Regions from separate parts of the Pseudalkalibacillus sp. JSM 102089 genome, predicted to be linked through region 2. Evidence: riboswitches for the same ligand, from Rfam matches in the RefSeq annotation. Region 2 holds a riboswitch; the other holds the start of a gene.
The links. Region 2 has a riboswitch for S-adenosylmethionine ahead of metX (homoserine O-acetyltransferase MetX). Riboswitches for the same ligand answer to the same signal wherever they lie in the genome.

Region 1 (8,152 bases), on a different contig from region 2:
ATTGACCGCTATCAACTAGTAGTTTAGACACCTCCCCAATACGTCTAATATTTTCCTTGCGATCTTCTTCTCGAAAACCAAGATCCTTATTTAAACCCTGACGGATATTATCACCGTCTAGAACATAGCTTTGGACGTTTAATTCATGAAGCTTCCTTGAAACATCATTTGCCAGTGTTGATTTCCCGGAACCAGACAAACCTGTAAAGAAGAGTACTGCACTTTTATGCTGATTTCTCTGCTGCCTCATTTCTTTTGTTACCACTGTATCGTGCCAGGTTAAATTATTGTTCACTGTCATCTCAAATCTCCCCCTTATGCGTTCACTGTCTTCTCACTCATTCCTTTAATTAGTACCTCCACAACCTCAGGACGACTAAATGTTGCCGGAGGCTGCTCCCCATTTCGTAAAAGGGCACGTACTTTAGTACCTGATAAAATGACGTGATGCTCATTCCCATGCGGGCACGTTTTGGCCGAAGCCATGCTATCGCACTTCTCACAGTAGAAACTGTGTTCAAAGAAGAGTGGTGTAATTCCTAATTCCTCGCTTGTAAATTGACTAAAGATTCTCTGGGCATCATAAGTGCCATAGTAATCACCTACTCCGGCATGATCTCTCCCCACAATAAAATGTGTGCATCCAAAGTTTTTTCGAACAAGCGCATGAAAGATTGCCTCTCTTGGCCCTGCATACCGCATAGCAGCAGGGAAGACACCAAGATGCACACGATCTTCAGGGTAATAGTTCTTAAGTAGAACTTCATAGCTTTCCATTCGAATTTCTGCTGGTATATCATCTGATTTGGTTTCACCTACAAGAGGATTCAAGAACAAGCCATCCACTGTTTCAAGTGCGGTCTTTTGAATATACTCATGCGCTCGATGAACTGGATTTCTTGTTTGAAATCCTACAACTTTCTTCCAGCCCTGACGTTCAAAATAATCTCTTGTTTCAGATGGATCATAATGATAGCGGTCAAACTTGCCTTTTTCGGTTCTTTTAATAAGTGTAATTGGTCCACCAATGTAAACATCTGGTCTATCGTAAAATTTTTTCACTCCTGGATGTTCACTGTCCTCTGTTAAATACACGTGGCGCGCCTCCACTCCCTTATCAGGAGTATATTTGGATTCCACTTCTATTGTGCCGTACACAGTCCCATTATTAGTTAACTTCACTTTATCACCAATTACGATCTCAGCAGCTCGTTCGTGCGTAACTGGCAACGTAATAGGAATGCTCCATGGCAACCCGCTTTCTAATTTGAGGTGATGAACGACTGACGTATACTCATTTTCATTAAGAAAACCAGTTAACGGACTATACGCTCCAGTTCCGATTAATTCCAGATCACTTAACGCAGTAGTGTCTAGCTCAATTTCTTGAATAATCCCATCAATTTCAGTATTAGGTTTGTAACGGTTAATCAATGTTCCTCCATGCGCGTTAATTGTTGCCATCTTAATCCCTCCAAATTGAATTTATTATAAGCTTCCTTCGTCTTGTAATGTCCCCTTTTGAGAGCGAATCGATCGAATTAAACTTCCTGACCCAAGCGTCGCTAGAATAACGCTGCCAATTGCAATTAATGTATATAAATCACTTTCTAAAAAAAGTTTGATCATACTATAAGAAATAACTAAAGAAAAAACCGGTGAAACTGCCCAAACTTTAATCATTCGCGTAATGACATCTTTCTGCCAAAGCTGAAATCCATCTTTAGCCGTTCCAATACCAATGATCGATGAGGTGGTAATCTGGGTAAGCGGCACCGGAATCCCAAATAAGGAAGCTCCAATCACAAGTCCAGCGCTCGTACCTGATATAGCACAACCTTCACCAAGTGAAAACTTTGTGATGCGATAACCATTCGTTTCAATAACACGTTTACCAAATACTAAAGCACCTAAAGCAACAAAAGCTCCCCCAAGAAATGCCCCGTGAGAAAGGGATAAAACACCCGCTCCAACTAGCGGTCCAATCGCATTTGCGACGTTATTCATTCCTGCTGAAAAAGCTTCTAGAAAACCGGCTACAATTAAAAAAATGGTGAGTGGCTTTTGCCAATTTGAAGTAAGTTTGATTCTTTGTTTTAAAAGACCTAAAAATTTCCCCACACTGAGAGCTGTAGCAAAAGCAATAACTGGTATAACGATCCACAACAACATAATGAACATCACATTCTGAAAGTACAAAGCACGGTAAGCAATACCAACTCCTACCACTGCGCCCACAGTAACTTCACTTGTTGATAATGGAATCCCCATCATATTTGCTAGAAAGAGCGCTGTTGTAGCTGAAATGAAAATAATCAAGATAACCTTTAGACTGAGTACGGAAGAAGGTATAATGCCACTCCCCATTGTTTTAATAACATTACCTCCACCTAATGTGGCACCACCAACAATCCCAATCGCACAAACACTCAGTGCTACACTTCTTCTTTTAATCGCTCCAGCCCCGTAAGCCACTCCCATCGATGCCGCAGCTCCACTAGCGCCAATATTCATAGCAAAAAAGAGAGCCACCGTAATAACTAAGGTTGTCATGACCGTCACCGATTTGGTGCTGAATCAAGATGCAAGCCGCATTCCGTTTTTTCCTGATTTGCCCATCTCCCAGCTCTAGAATCACTACCTTCCAATACGCTTTCAGTGCATACCGCACATCCTATACTTGGGTAGCCTTTATTATGCAGGGGATTGTATGGTAAATCCTTTTCGTACACGTACCTCCAAACATCTTTCCATGTCCAATGAATAAGTGGACAAACCTTAATCGCCTGAAACTTATCATCTCTATTGAAATAATTTGTCTTTTGTCTGAGTGGCGACTGCTCTCTCCTTAACCCTGAGATCCAGGCACTTACATGATCTAATTCTTCATGCAATGGTATGATCTTTCTCAAATTGCAGCACTGTCCCGGGTCTCGCTCCCATAGAGCATCTCCTTTACTTAATGCCTGTTCCTCGACCGACTCCTTTGGTTGCTTTAACTTAATATTTAGAGATGGATATTTGGCTTTTACTTTATTAATTAGCTCATAAGTCTCATCAAAATGGAGACCTGTATCCAGAAAAACAATTTTCGCGTTCTGGTTTATTCGGGAAATCAAATCAATTAGAACGACACCCTCAACACCGAAACTACAAGCATATACAATATCATCTTGGTAAATTTGATACGCCCGCTTCAGAACTTCAAGAGCCCCTTTCGTTTCTGATTCAACGTTGAATTCAGGTTCCTTTCCCGACCAATTATCATAGAACCAATTCATTTCTAACCCTCCCAATTCCGATCAAGGAAATATATTTTAAAGTTTAAAAAAAGAGGCGATTCTAACCTTTAGGGTTAGAATCGCCTCTAGTTTCTCTAGTCAGCGCCAATATTAAAGTCGTTCTTTTTCTTTTCTTTCAAGTTGAACAACTTTCCCATCTTGAACAACAAGCGTAATTGATCCAAATTTCAACGAACTTAGCATTCGTTCTATGCGTACAGCAACGTCTGAAAAATTCTGGTCTTTCGTTCCCATCATGCAACCTCCCTTTGTCGTAATAATCATGAGGAGAAGCTTATAAATGAAAAAAGCCTTCCCAAATTGGAAAGACAGATCAGGTTACCTTAATTCACCTTATCTTCCAAAATGGACTCCATTTTGCTGGAAGTAGCACCTTGCCAATCAGGCAGGTTGCTGGACGTCAACGGGCCAGTCCCTCGGTCTCTCTTGATAAGTTATTTTCTAAATCTTAACTATTATCTAACAACATGTCAACCCTAGTTTAGAGATCGGGATAAAGGGATTAGAAAAGAATATGAAAAAATCCCCGAATCTATGACTCGGGGACCATTTTAAATTGGATGGCGTTTACTTTCTTCTTTTTTCTCTTCTATTAATATACGCGTACCATCTACAGACGTAATAACTACTGCCGTATCCTTATCGATCCAACTTCCAACAGAAATGGCGCTATACTTTTTCTCATTGACTTGTATTGTTCCACTTGGTCGAAATGGAGTAATTGTCATAGCCGATTCTCCAACTAAACTCTTATACTCAGAGTTCATGGAATTATACCCCATTTCACTGCTTAACCGATCCTTTAACGTCATTTTCGTCCACATAGAGCGTGCGGGGAAAACACGCAAAAACAGGAATGAAGCAGCTGTACCAATTAAAAAACCACTTGAAACGAGAAGTCCATAAAGGAAAGTTGGAGAAGGAATGGCCACGGCTGTAACCATCATAATTAATCCAATCAAACCAAATGTACCATCGTTGAGTAATTTCCCATCAAGAATAACTAAGCCTAAACCAACAGCAAACACAAGTCCCATCCAGAGAATTGATGATAAAGAAGTAAGATGGAAACTAAAATAAAATGTGAGCAATAGTATTCCGATCAATCCAAAAATACCTTTTACACGAACAAGTAACTCAGCAAACAAGAATAGCACGCTAAGTAAGACGATAAGAAAGCCAACTGCTGGCAAAGATAGAATTTCCATCCTCGCTCCCTCCTTTTCCTTCTTCTCTTATACGTTCAAAAGGGAAGAAAGTTTCAGTCACTTGTCACTTTACGATTGAAATACCCCTTTTATTCCATCAATAATCGCAATAAAGAAATCAATGATTTTTTGAATAAATGACTGTGTCTCGTCTTTATTTAAAAAATCGTCTAGATTTTCTCTCGCGTTCTGCAACTGACTTTTCATTTGATCCCAATCAATATCAAGATTTTTCATTCGATTAAACAGTTCAACAAGACCATCCAACTCATCTTGAGTCAATTCAATGCCTGAATCGTTAGCAATTTGCTTGATAACTGTTCTTAAGTCATCTTCCGTCTCGGGTGGGTTTGTAGCAATTTCATCCTTAATCTTAGTCATTAGCTCCGTTGCTTTATCTGCGCCAATACTATCGCTCAATTTTGCAGTAGTGACGAGCTCTTCATTTGCTACTTGTTTTTGCTCCTCAGGTATCACTTCATCTGTGCTTAATTCATAAGCTTTGATTAAACCAGTTAATGCGGCCGTACCTGAAACCTCCATTGGTGCTGTCACATAAACATCAGCATCTTTTACTCCAGCTGTTATTAAAGCATTTGCGTACATTTCATCTGTTACCCAATTAATATTTTTTGTGTCAACGCTTAAACCAGCATCTTTTTCACCAATGGTTATGGAAGAAGAAGATAAGGCGCGGGTACCGATTAGCGCTTTACTTATATAATTCCCAAGATATTTATGCTCTTCTTCATTTGATACCGTTACCGTCATTGCATTTTCCGGAGCTTCCATTTCATCAACTAGCTTCTGTTTTTGCTCTTCAGATAGATCTTCACCAAGTGTAACGATAACATCTCCGACGCTCGCATCCGCTTGTACCACCATAGGAATAATAGACATCATTAACACCATCGACAATAAAAACGGCAATCCTTTTTTAAGCATGTTTTTGGTCTCCTTTTAACGTGAGGCTCTAATGAAGAGTAACTCAGTTAATCTCCCCATCTCTTAGTATTCTACTCGACACTCGATCGAAAGAAAAGATAATTCACTAGGAAATCTGTCATATCATGGAAGGACAAGCATATCGTAGTACAAAGGAAATCATTCTGAAGGAGTTGCGAGAGATGCGAAAACTATTGTTAAGTTCCCTATTTCTGCTTGTCCTTCATACAACTTATTATGATTTAACAACAGGAACCCTTACAAATAACAGAGCTATTTCAGAAGTATCAGAAGCAGTCGAAGTAGTGTCACCTGAAAAAAACTCTCCCTATGTGGTTTATAAAATAAATGCTGGCGATACTGTTCTTTCTTTAGTAGAAAAAGCGAACGGCTCAATACCGGTTCCGATTGAAACGGTCGTTCACGATTTTGAAACATTAAATAAAATTCATCCAACTCTTATACAAATTGGGAAAGAATATAGGATACCTACTTATGACCAAACATCTGCTCAATGATTATTTCTTGTCAATAGCTCTCTAAAGTTGCTACAATGGGATAGTATTACAGATGAGTCTTATTCCCTACAAGGGAGTATATAAAAGCGATCTAAATCATGAGGTAAGCAATCCTACATGTAAAAGGAGCGATTTTCGCATGAATGAAATTACCCACCGTAGTCAAACTAGACCTGTTAAAGTAGGTCCTTTAACAATAGGCGGTAACGATGAAGTTATTATTCAAAGTATGACAACAACCAAAACTCACGATGTGGAAGCAACAGTTGCTGAAATCAATCGTCTTGAAGAAGCTGGTTGTCAGATTGTACGAGTAGCTTGTCCAGATGACAGGGCAGCAGATGCAATCCCTGAAATCAAAAAGAGGATTAATATCCCTCTTGTCGTTGATATTCACTTTAACTATAAGCTAGCACTAAAAGCTATTGAAGGTGGAGCAGACAAGATACGTATTAACCCTGGTAATATTGGACGTCGCGAAAAAGTGGAAGCTGTCGTAAAAGCAGCCAAAGCAAAAGGCATTCCGATTCGCATTGGCGTTAATGCTGGTTCACTTGAGCGAAAAATCCTTGAAAAATACGGCTATCCTACAGCTGAGGGAATGCTAGAAAGTGCCCTCCACCATATTAAAATTCTTGAAGACCTTGATTTCTACGATATCATCGTCTCCATGAAAGCTTCCGATGTTAACCTTGCAACTGAAGCATATGAACTGGCAGCACGTTCTTTTAATTACCCACTGCATCTCGGAATTACAGAGTCAGGGACTCTATTTGCAGGTACAGTTAAAAGCGCAGCCGGTCTTGGTGTTATTCTTTCAAAAGGAATCGGAAATACGGCGCGTATTTCTCTTAGTGCGGATCCGGTTGAAGAAGTAAAAGTAGCTAGAGAGCTTCTTAAATCATTTGGACTTGCAGCGAATGCAGCCACATTAATTTCTTGTCCAACTTGTGGGCGTATCGAAATTGACCTTATTTCAATCGCAAATGAAGTCGAAGAGTACATTTCAACAATCAAAGCACCTATTAAAGTAGCCGTGCTTGGATGTGCAGTGAATGGTCCAGGTGAAGCGCGTGAAGCTGATATCGGTATTGCAGGTGCACGTGGTGAAGGTCTCCTCTTCCGACATGGTGAAATTATCCGTAAAGTTCCTGAGGAAACCATGGTAGAAGAGTTGAAAAAAGAAGTCGACAAAATAGCAGAAGAACATTACAAGAAAATGGCAGAAGAAAAAGAGAAAGCTGAAGCTAACTCTTAATTCTTTTTCTTGATCAAAGAAGAAAAGCCAGGCACTTTTAAAGTGCCTGGCTTTTCTATTAAGGTTTTCAACTAAAAGAACGGTGCGAAGAATAAGCTGATGATCATTGAAGCGGCACCAACACCAATCGCCCATGATCCGAGCGTTGTTAGTCCCTTTCTCCTAGCAACAAATCCTACGACGATTCCCGCTGCTCCAAGAATGACGGGAAGTATGAACAAGGAAATAACCGATAAAGCAAGAGCAGCTACACCCACTCCCACTCCTGTTCGATCCTGTTCCTGTCTTTTAGCTTCAAAGTGTTCATGATGCTCCTCAGCAGTTGGACGTTCATTTTCAGGCGACTGTAAATAAGGACGGTCTAATACACCAGGGGCTACTTCAGCTGCAGCTTCCTCAAGATATTCCTCTTCCGATTCGCTGCGAACTTCGCGCTCCTCGATAAAGTCCAGATCGTCATCATGTCTGTCTTCTGTCATATACATCCCTCACTTTACCTTGTTGTGGAGCATGATTAGTATTTGTCAGTGAGTGTAAGAATATGTTCGTTCAATCAGTAAGATAATCCCAATTCCTTCTTATTGCCTTTCTTTTCTATGATATGATGAAAAGAGAGCAAATCAAAAAGGAGTTTTATTATGACGATCAAAAGACTCGGACTTGATATTGATGGAACTGTAACAAGTCCTAAAACCTTTCTTCCTTATTTAAATTCTTCATTTAATAAACAATTATCATTACATGATATCACTCAGTACAATCTCGCTAACCTTCTCGGCATTCCTCAAAAAAAGTTTTTTGAGTGGTTAAAAACAAATGAAGAAAAAATTTACGCAAATGCCCTTATCGCGGATCAAGCTCATCCTATCCTAGAAGAATGGAAATTGGATTATGAACTTTTCTACATTAGTGCAAGAGGGG
Region 2 (8,152 bases):
TAATAATTCTTGGTAGATCCTGAACGTCACGAACCTGATAATTATGTTTTGTAATTGGTGCTGTAATTCCCATAATATCCGCTTCTTGAAAGGCATCTGTACCAATCACCGTACTTGCAACTTGCCCAGTGAAGATAACCAGTGGTAATGAATCCATCATGGCATCTGTTATCCCCGTTACGAGGTTTGTTGCTCCTGGACCTGATGTTGCAATAACTACACCTGGTTTCCCACTAACCCTCGCATATCCTTCAGCCGCATGAATGGAACCTTGTTCATGCTTTGAGAGAATGTGTTTAATTGGCGATCGATAAAGTGCATCATAGATTGGAAGAACTGCTCCTCCCGGATATCCGAAGAGAACTTCAACATTTTCTTTTTTTAAAGAGTCAATCAATACGTCTGCCCCGGTCATTTCCGCTGTTACCGCTTCGGCTTCTGGTTTAGCCTTCGCCCGCATATTCATACCCTCCAATGCTTTATTGTGTTGCACGCCTCCGTTCGATAACGGGTTTGCGTATTTTACTGTTTATTACTAATAAAAAAAAGCCTTCTCATCCCTACGCCGCTTTTTTTACGGTCCATAGGGGCGAAAAGACTTCACGGTACCACCCTACTTTGCGACAAAAAGATGCCGCCTCATGAGCAAACTGCTCGTTTTGATAACAAGTGTTTTTAGAACACTTGGCTGATCCTATGTTACTTAATTCAGATCAACACTCGGAGGGGATGTCGATACAGGGGGTAATACCGGCTTCCACCACTACCGGCTCTCTGGTTAATACCAATTCCTGTTTCTTTTGCCTCGTCATCGATTATTGATATTTATTTTTTTGTAAGAATTATCCTGCTTGAACGTCTCGTTTTGAAGGGTAAACACTGACACCATCGACAGTGACGATATCTCGAAATGCTTCAAGCAACTCGTTCGTCGTTTTACCCGGTTTTGCTTCACCAATTTCTCGACCATCTACTTTTACGACCGCAATAACTTCAGCAGCTGTTCCAGTTAGGAACACTTCATCTGCAACATAGACATCATGACGTGTGAAAGTTTCTTCTCTCATGTCATATCCCTTTTGTCTTGCCAATTCCATAATGGCATTTCGCGTAATTCCTTCTAATGCACCAACATATCCAGGCGGTGTTTTGATCACATTGCCTTTTACGATGAATATATTATCAGCTGATCCTTCAGCGACATATCCCTGATCATTTAACATTAGAGCTTCGCTGACACCAGCTAAATTCGCTTCGATTTTTACAAGAATGTTATTTAAATAGTTGAGCGATTTAACCTTCGGACTTAAGACATCCGATCGGTTTCTTCTACTTGCTACCGTTACAATATCAATTCCTGTTTCATATAATCGCTTAGGGAACAAGGCTAGTGATTCTGCAATAACGATCACTTGAGGTTCCTTACATGTGAAAGGATCAAGTCCCAGGTTCCCAACTCCGCGTGATACAACAATACGGATATAGGCATCCTGAAGGTTGTTTTTCTTCAGCGTTTCCACAATAATGGCGGTCATTTCCTCCATAGTGTGCGTTATTTTAAGCATAATTGAATGAGCTGAATCATAAAGCCGTTGTAAATGATGTTCTAATCGAAAAACATTTCCGTCATACATGCGAATTCCTTCGAACACCCCATCGCCATAGAGAAAACCATGATCGTATACAGATACTTTGGCATCTTCTTTCTTCACAAATTCTCCGTTAAGGTAGATCCACTGTTCACTCACCTTGTTCACTCCTTTCTGTTTGTTAAGTAGACGCAGTAAAGCGTTAGTGTTTAATGATAGGACCAACGTAATCCGGGGTCCTAATTGTGTGTTTGAGTTATTTGAATACTTTGTTTAATTGAGGATTATATTACGCCGGTTTGGACTTAAGGTCAACACCTAAAATATAAGTTTTTTGATAATTTTGATATATCAATCTATTTGGAAACGCTTACAACGTTGGTATGCGTGAGATTTAATCACACGAAAAATTTTTAATTATAAATTCAATAAAACGCTTACATTTTTTTGTTTTATGCCAAGGAAATTTAAAAGAAAGAGCTGGATCCATCTGTACCTTTTCTTGGGCAAGTCCTCTCCAGATCTATAAACCATTCCAAAAAAAATTGTAAACATATCTTATATACTTTACACCTGCCAACGCCATCCGCAGTGCTATCTTCTGTTAGAATTCCTATACTGAGCTACAACGCTTTCAAGTATATACCTGGATTTTTCTAATTATTTTAGCCGATTTGATAAAAACTGAATTAAACAACAAACCTATCTCAATGAGTAGCATCATAGCGAAGCTCTCGTTTTTATGAAAAAGCATAGAAGAAAATTACAACTCGATTTACTTATTGAAAAGAAAAAGATTAAACAAGGAACAACCAAACGGCTCAGTCCTCTTACGTAATTGACCATTGCATCACCAAAAGGGTAAGCATTCTTTCTGTATGTTTATTTACAGTTGTCATGTGTATATATGATGAGCTTTGAAGACTAGTCATCTTAGTCTCTCATTCAATATTTGACGTAATGAAGTCAGAAACTGCTAAACTAAAAAAAGCTCTCTTCAAATGGAAGAGAGCTTTAGTGCTGAATTATACGTTGGCTTCAACTTTTGCTTTGGCAATGGCCTGATCCAGGTCAGCGATTAAATCATCAATATGTTCAATTCCAACAGATAAACGAATGAGGTCATCACGCACGCCGGAAGCTGTTAGCTCTTCCGCACTTAGCTGCTGGTGGGTTGTGCTGGCAGGATGAATAATTAAACTTTTCGCGTCTCCTACGTTTGCTACATGAGACCAAAGTTCAACTGAATTAATGATTCCTGCTCCGGTTTCGCGTCCTCCCTTTATTCCGAATACGACGACAGCTCCAGCACCTTTAGGTAGATACTTTGGCACCAATTGATTCGATACATGATTCTCATCTTCAGGATAGCTCACCCACTCAACTGCCTGATGATTTTTTAAGTAAGAAACGATTTTCCGAGTATTTGCAACGTGCTCTTTCATGCGAACATGGAGTGTTTCTACACCTAGAGCAATTTGAAAAGCGTTAAATGGACTAAGCGCAGCACCTGTATCTCTTAGGAGCTGTACCCTTGCTTTCACGATATACGCCGCTTCGGGTAGTGCTTCTGCGAATACTATGCCATGGTACGTGTCATCGGGTTCTGTGAAGCCCGGAAACTTAGGTGAATTCCAATCAAATTTGCCACCATCGACAATAATTCCTCCCATTGTGGACCCGTTTCCGCCAAGCCATTTTGTGGCGGAATGAACGACGATATCTGCCCCATGCTCAATTGGTCTACAAAGATATGGAGTAGCAAATGTATTGTCTATAATAAGTGGGATTCCAGCTTCATGTGCAATATCTGCTACTTTTTCAATATCTAATACATGGAGACCCGGGTTACCAATCGTTTCTGCAAAAATAGCTTTCGTATTTGGAGTAATGGCTGATTTAAAAGATTCCAGATCTTCAGGATCAACAAAGTTGGTCTTTATTCCGTATTTCGGAAGTGTAGCAGAAAAGAGGTTATACGTTCCACCGTATAAAGTCGAAGCAGAAACAATTTCGTCCCCGCTATTGGCTACATTTAGAATGGCAGTTGTAATGGCAGCCATGCCACTTGCAAGAGCAAGAGCTCCAACACCACCTTCTAGTTGAGCAATACGTTCTTCAAGTGTACCCACTGTAGGGTTGCCTATGCGCGAATAGATAAACCCTTCTTCCTTTAAGGCAAATAAATCGGCTGCGTGATCAGTATTATTAAATCGATAAGCATTCGATTGATAAATCGGTAAAGCCCTTGCGCCTGTAGCTGGATCAGCTTGTAAACCTCCATGAATTCCAATTGTCTCCAAATTATATTTTTTCTCTGCCATTTCACTTCACTCCTTCGATATTTTTAGTTAATGTTACTTGTTCCTTTATAAGCGGTCCCCATTTATCAAACTCAACGAGAAAACCATCATGACCAAATTTTGTGTTGATTAGATAAAACGGAGAAGAATGAACTTGAGCAAACAATTTTTCTAAATCCTCTGGAGGATAGATTAAATCCCCTTTAAAACCTATAGCAAGAATGCTCGCTTTAATGTCCTTGATAATAGATGTAAGATTACCTCGGCCTTTACTAATATCATGTGTGTCCATTGCCCGTAATAAATACAAATAACTATTTGCATCAAATCGGCTTACAAGCTTATTTCCTTGATAGTGTAAATAAGATTCCACTTCGTACTGTGCTACTTTATGATTTTCTTCTGAAGTTTCGATCGCCGCTCGACCGAATTTTTTTTGAAACATTTCATCTGTTCGATAAGAGATCATACCGATCATTCTTGCAGTTGCAAGCCCCGATGTTGGCTGTTGATGAGGATCGTAGTATCCATCCTTCCAATCAGGATCGTTTGTAATAGCAAATCTAGAAATCGCGTTATAAGCTATTCCATACGTATTTAAGCTTGGGGTTACCGCAAGTGGAATCAGATGCTCCATTCCATCTGGGTAAAGGACACCCCATTCAAGAACCTGCATTCCTCCAAGTGATCCACCAATCACAGCATGAAGGTGATCGATACCTAACACTTCAAGTGCCTTTTTCTGTGAGTGGACCATATCTCTCACTGAAACAAACGGGAAGTCCGCTTTATACCGTTCTCTCGTGACTGGATTAATCGATAGCGGTCCTGTAGAACCGTTACATCCTCCAAGAACGTTAAACGTTATAACTTGAAATTCAGAAGTATCGATATAGCCATCCTTTCTAATTAATCCTTTCCACCAGCCAGGCTCAGAATCACCAATTGTATATTGATTTCCAGTTAATGCATGACAGACAAGAATAACCGGAGCGTCTTCTGGTCCAACGCGTTCATAAGCGAGTTCTACTTCATGTAGCGTCTCGCCAGACTCAAGTGTGAACGAGCCAATCAATACGTTCTGAGCTTCGTATCTCGTCTCTCTTTCCAAACCCCTATCACTCCTTTCGACCAATCCGTCTTTCTTCATTAAGGCTATAATAATGAGCCATAAATCTAGAACCAATGCTATAAGAAAACGTCGCCTCAATATAAAAAATCCTCTCTGAAAGACAGAGAGGATTGATTTATTCATCAGCTCCGCTTATCTTTCAGGATTTCTCCTGCAGGATTTGGCACCTTTTCAAACCAGAATTGGTTTGACGGTTGCCGGGCTTCATAGGGCCAGTCCCTCCGCCTCTCTAGATAAGTAAGAATATTTTGTTTTTGTTTAATTGAGTTTATTTTAGCAAGGTGGCGCATTAGTGTCAAACACTTTTTCGGAATTATCATTCTTTTCATTTTTTTAAAGAATGCCTATGTTAATCCAAATTATCGTGAAACAGAGCCTACAGTGTATTAAGTTTGATTAGAATCGAATTTTTGATAAAGTAGCCTTAGAATAATTTTGAAGAGGTGATTGATAGTGCAAGCGCCGTCCTTTGCGTTAGAAGAAGTACAAAGCGGAGAAATCATCAGCTTAACGGACTTCAGGGGGAAACCAGTTATGATTACATTCTGGGCTTCTTGGTGCCCCGATTGTATGAAAGATTTACCGATGAAAGAACAGTTCTACCAGCATGCAGATGCTGATACATTAGCATTCTTAACAATTAACGTGACAGGTCGTGAACGGTCAGAAGAAGCCGGTAAAGATTTCACGATCAAAAACAATCTTCCTTTCCTCGTTTTACAAGACAGTGGACGAGAAACTTACGACAAATTTGGTTGTACAGGTGTCCCAACAACTGTATTGCTTAATCAAGATCACCAAATCGTACATGTGTTCGATGACAAATCATCATTTCTTGATATCGCAAAGGCACTGCCCGACATCATGACATCAAAATAACCACACCATAAAAAAAGCCAGAGGAATCCCTCTGGCTTAAAATAATGAAAATAAAATAAATAATAGCATGTTGCGTTATTTGTCTTTTTTATCTTTCTTATCTTTCTTATCTTTCTTGTCCTTCTTGTCCTTCTTGTCTTTATCCTGCTTTTCGTCTTTCTTTTTGTCCTTTTTATCCTCTTTTTCTTGAGCTTTTTCTATTTTTTTATCCGATTTTTCCTGAGATTTCTCTATTTTCTCGTTTGCTTTTTCAGCCTTCTTTTTTTCTTTGTCTTGTTCTTTAGCTATTTTAGAATTAGCTTCGTCTTCGTTTTTCTCTATTTTATCTTTTTGCACTTTGTTGTTATCTTTAGATGCTTCAGTTTGATCTGACGGGCTAATTTCTGGTTCTGAAGTCGTGTCCTTTTGTTCTTTCTCCACATTTTCAACCTTATCAGAAGAGCTTTGCTCAGGCTCCTGAAGAACTAAATCACTATCTTCTTGATTCTGATTAGGTACCGTCTTATCGTTCAACTGGACGACAGAATCTTCTAGTTCCAAAGAGCGATCTTTCGACTTTGATTCCACTGCGGTCATGCTTTCGGTCTCTAATTCATCCATGTTTTTGACAGACAAATTCCGTACTTCCTCTATTGATAACGTAGCTCCCCGATCAACAGCAGCAAGATAAGTCATATATTTTCCTGGTGTTATCCCATTTTCTATAGCTTTTGCTCGAGTACTATAGTCAGTATCAAATATCGTTGTAATAGCAACTGCTTGATTGACTAATGCTTGATTCTGTTCTATTCCTTGAATCGTATTCTCAAGCTGATCCTTGATCGCCTGATAACGCTCTTTCTTCTCTACATTTGAGGCGACAATAAGCAGTTTTCTATCTTCTGTTAGATACCCCTCTTTGTCGAGTTTCGAGACTAGGAGCCCTCCAAATTCGCTTAGAGGCATGTTCGTTACCTCTTGATCTAAGTTTAACCCTTCACCGTCCGAATTCCACGCTTGATATTGAACAACTTCAAGGTCGGAGTTGACTCCAACCTCAATACTTGGATTGATATCAAAGCTTACATAGGCCGCAACTGCGTCATTTTGTCTAACAGGAATCACACCTGTCACGATTACAACTAATAACAAAATTGCTGCCATACCGGCCAGGGTGGGCATAGAGGGGGTAAAATAACCTTTTTTCTTGTTTAATGGTTTTGGTGTAAGTTTAATTTCAGAGCCGATTGTTAACGTATGATTTCGCTTCAAATTGATCGTAGTAAACTCCCCATCGGGTGTTAATACAACCGCTTTACGTCCACGAATGTCCATAATGACCCCATTTTTCATCCCCTGGCCCCCTTAATTCAACTACTGTATATAAGATTTCAGCGCATTAAATCCACCCAGATGAATTAACGCCACTGCTATTATATACTTTCGATTACGTTCAATCGTTTTTCGACTGCATGTAACGAGCGCTAGCAAATCTTTTATAGGGAGCTGCTTTTTTTCTAACAAATAACTTGAAAGAATGTCATCTTGAGCAATCAATTGCGCAATCATCTTTGCATTTTCTCTTGCATCAATATGTTTAGGACAGTTTTTGCTCAGAACTTTAAACGTAATGCTAAATTTCTTTAACAATTGTTCGTATTCCTCAATTTCATACATTCTTACTTCACGCTGTCTGTCCATTTCGTATACATCAAGTGCAGCTTTCTGTTCTGCAAAACTATCTTCTAGTCGGCCTTCCTCATCAAGTTCCTCAGGCTCAAGATAAATATACTTATTTTGTCTTGCTTCTTTACGGATATGGTCGATGACTCTTCTTCTAATCACCATATCAGCAAAGGTTAAAAATCTACTTCCTTGTCCTTTTCGAAACTGATCCATCGCTTCGTTAAAAGCTGAAAGTCCAATACTGAACTCATCCATCGAATGATTGATATAACGATTGCAAACTTTGGACGTGATTTTCTTAATAAACGGTTGGTAATCTTCTAATAGCTGGTTTCTTAATAACTGGTTTCCGTTTTGTATACTATCAATTTTATCTTCTAATGTAATACTATCTTTTTTATTTTCTTTATGATTTGCGAAATTTCCCATTGTGCTGATTGAAATGGTTGTCATGTTATACACCTCTCATCTTGCAGTCAATTTCTAATTGATTGCTTCTCGGGTTGGATTCTTAGATGTTTTTAGTTTGAGAATTCTAAATTAGTAATTAAAATAAAAATGCGTCACCATTCGTATCAAACATC

Region 1: another riboswitch for S-adenosylmethionine. It lies ahead of ABVF21_RS11915 (YezD family protein); the one in region 2 lies ahead of metX (homoserine O-acetyltransferase MetX).

Annotation. Positions count from the first base shown of each region.
Region 1 is NZ_JBEWYW010000004.1:246,040-254,191, reverse strand. Features, by position in the region: gene cysC (adenylyl-sulfate kinase) at 1-301, opposite strand, end outside; gene sat (sulfate adenylyltransferase) at 316-1,464, opposite strand; gene ABVF21_RS11925 (inorganic phosphate transporter) at 1,489-2,553, opposite strand; gene ABVF21_RS11920 (phosphoadenylyl-sulfate reductase) at 2,559-3,281, opposite strand; gene ABVF21_RS11915 (YezD family protein) at 3,393-3,536, opposite strand; SAM riboswitch class I at 3,633-3,738, opposite strand; gene ABVF21_RS11910 (NfeD family protein) at 3,854-4,510, opposite strand; gene ABVF21_RS11905 (DUF1002 domain-containing protein) at 4,580-5,455, opposite strand; gene ABVF21_RS11900 (hypothetical protein) at 5,638-5,973, shown strand; gene ispG (flavodoxin-dependent (E)-4-hydroxy-3-methylbut-2-enyl-diphosphate synthase) at 6,113-7,231, shown strand; gene ABVF21_RS11890 (hypothetical protein) at 7,303-7,710, opposite strand; gene ABVF21_RS11885 (hypothetical protein) at 7,870-8,152, shown strand, end outside.
Region 2 is NZ_JBEWYW010000009.1:55,217-63,368, reverse strand. Features, by position in the region: gene ilvB (acetolactate synthase large subunit) at 1-466, opposite strand, end outside; gene ilvE (branched-chain-amino-acid transaminase) at 843-1,748, opposite strand; gene ABVF21_RS17385 (O-acetylhomoserine aminocarboxypropyltransferase/cysteine synthase family protein) at 2,615-3,913, opposite strand; gene metX (homoserine O-acetyltransferase MetX) at 3,915-5,003, opposite strand; SAM riboswitch class I at 5,154-5,264, opposite strand; gene ABVF21_RS17375 (TlpA disulfide reductase family protein) at 5,478-5,903, shown strand; gene ABVF21_RS17370 (anti-sigma factor domain-containing protein) at 5,979-7,235, opposite strand; gene sigI (RNA polymerase sigma-I factor) at 7,257-8,021, opposite strand.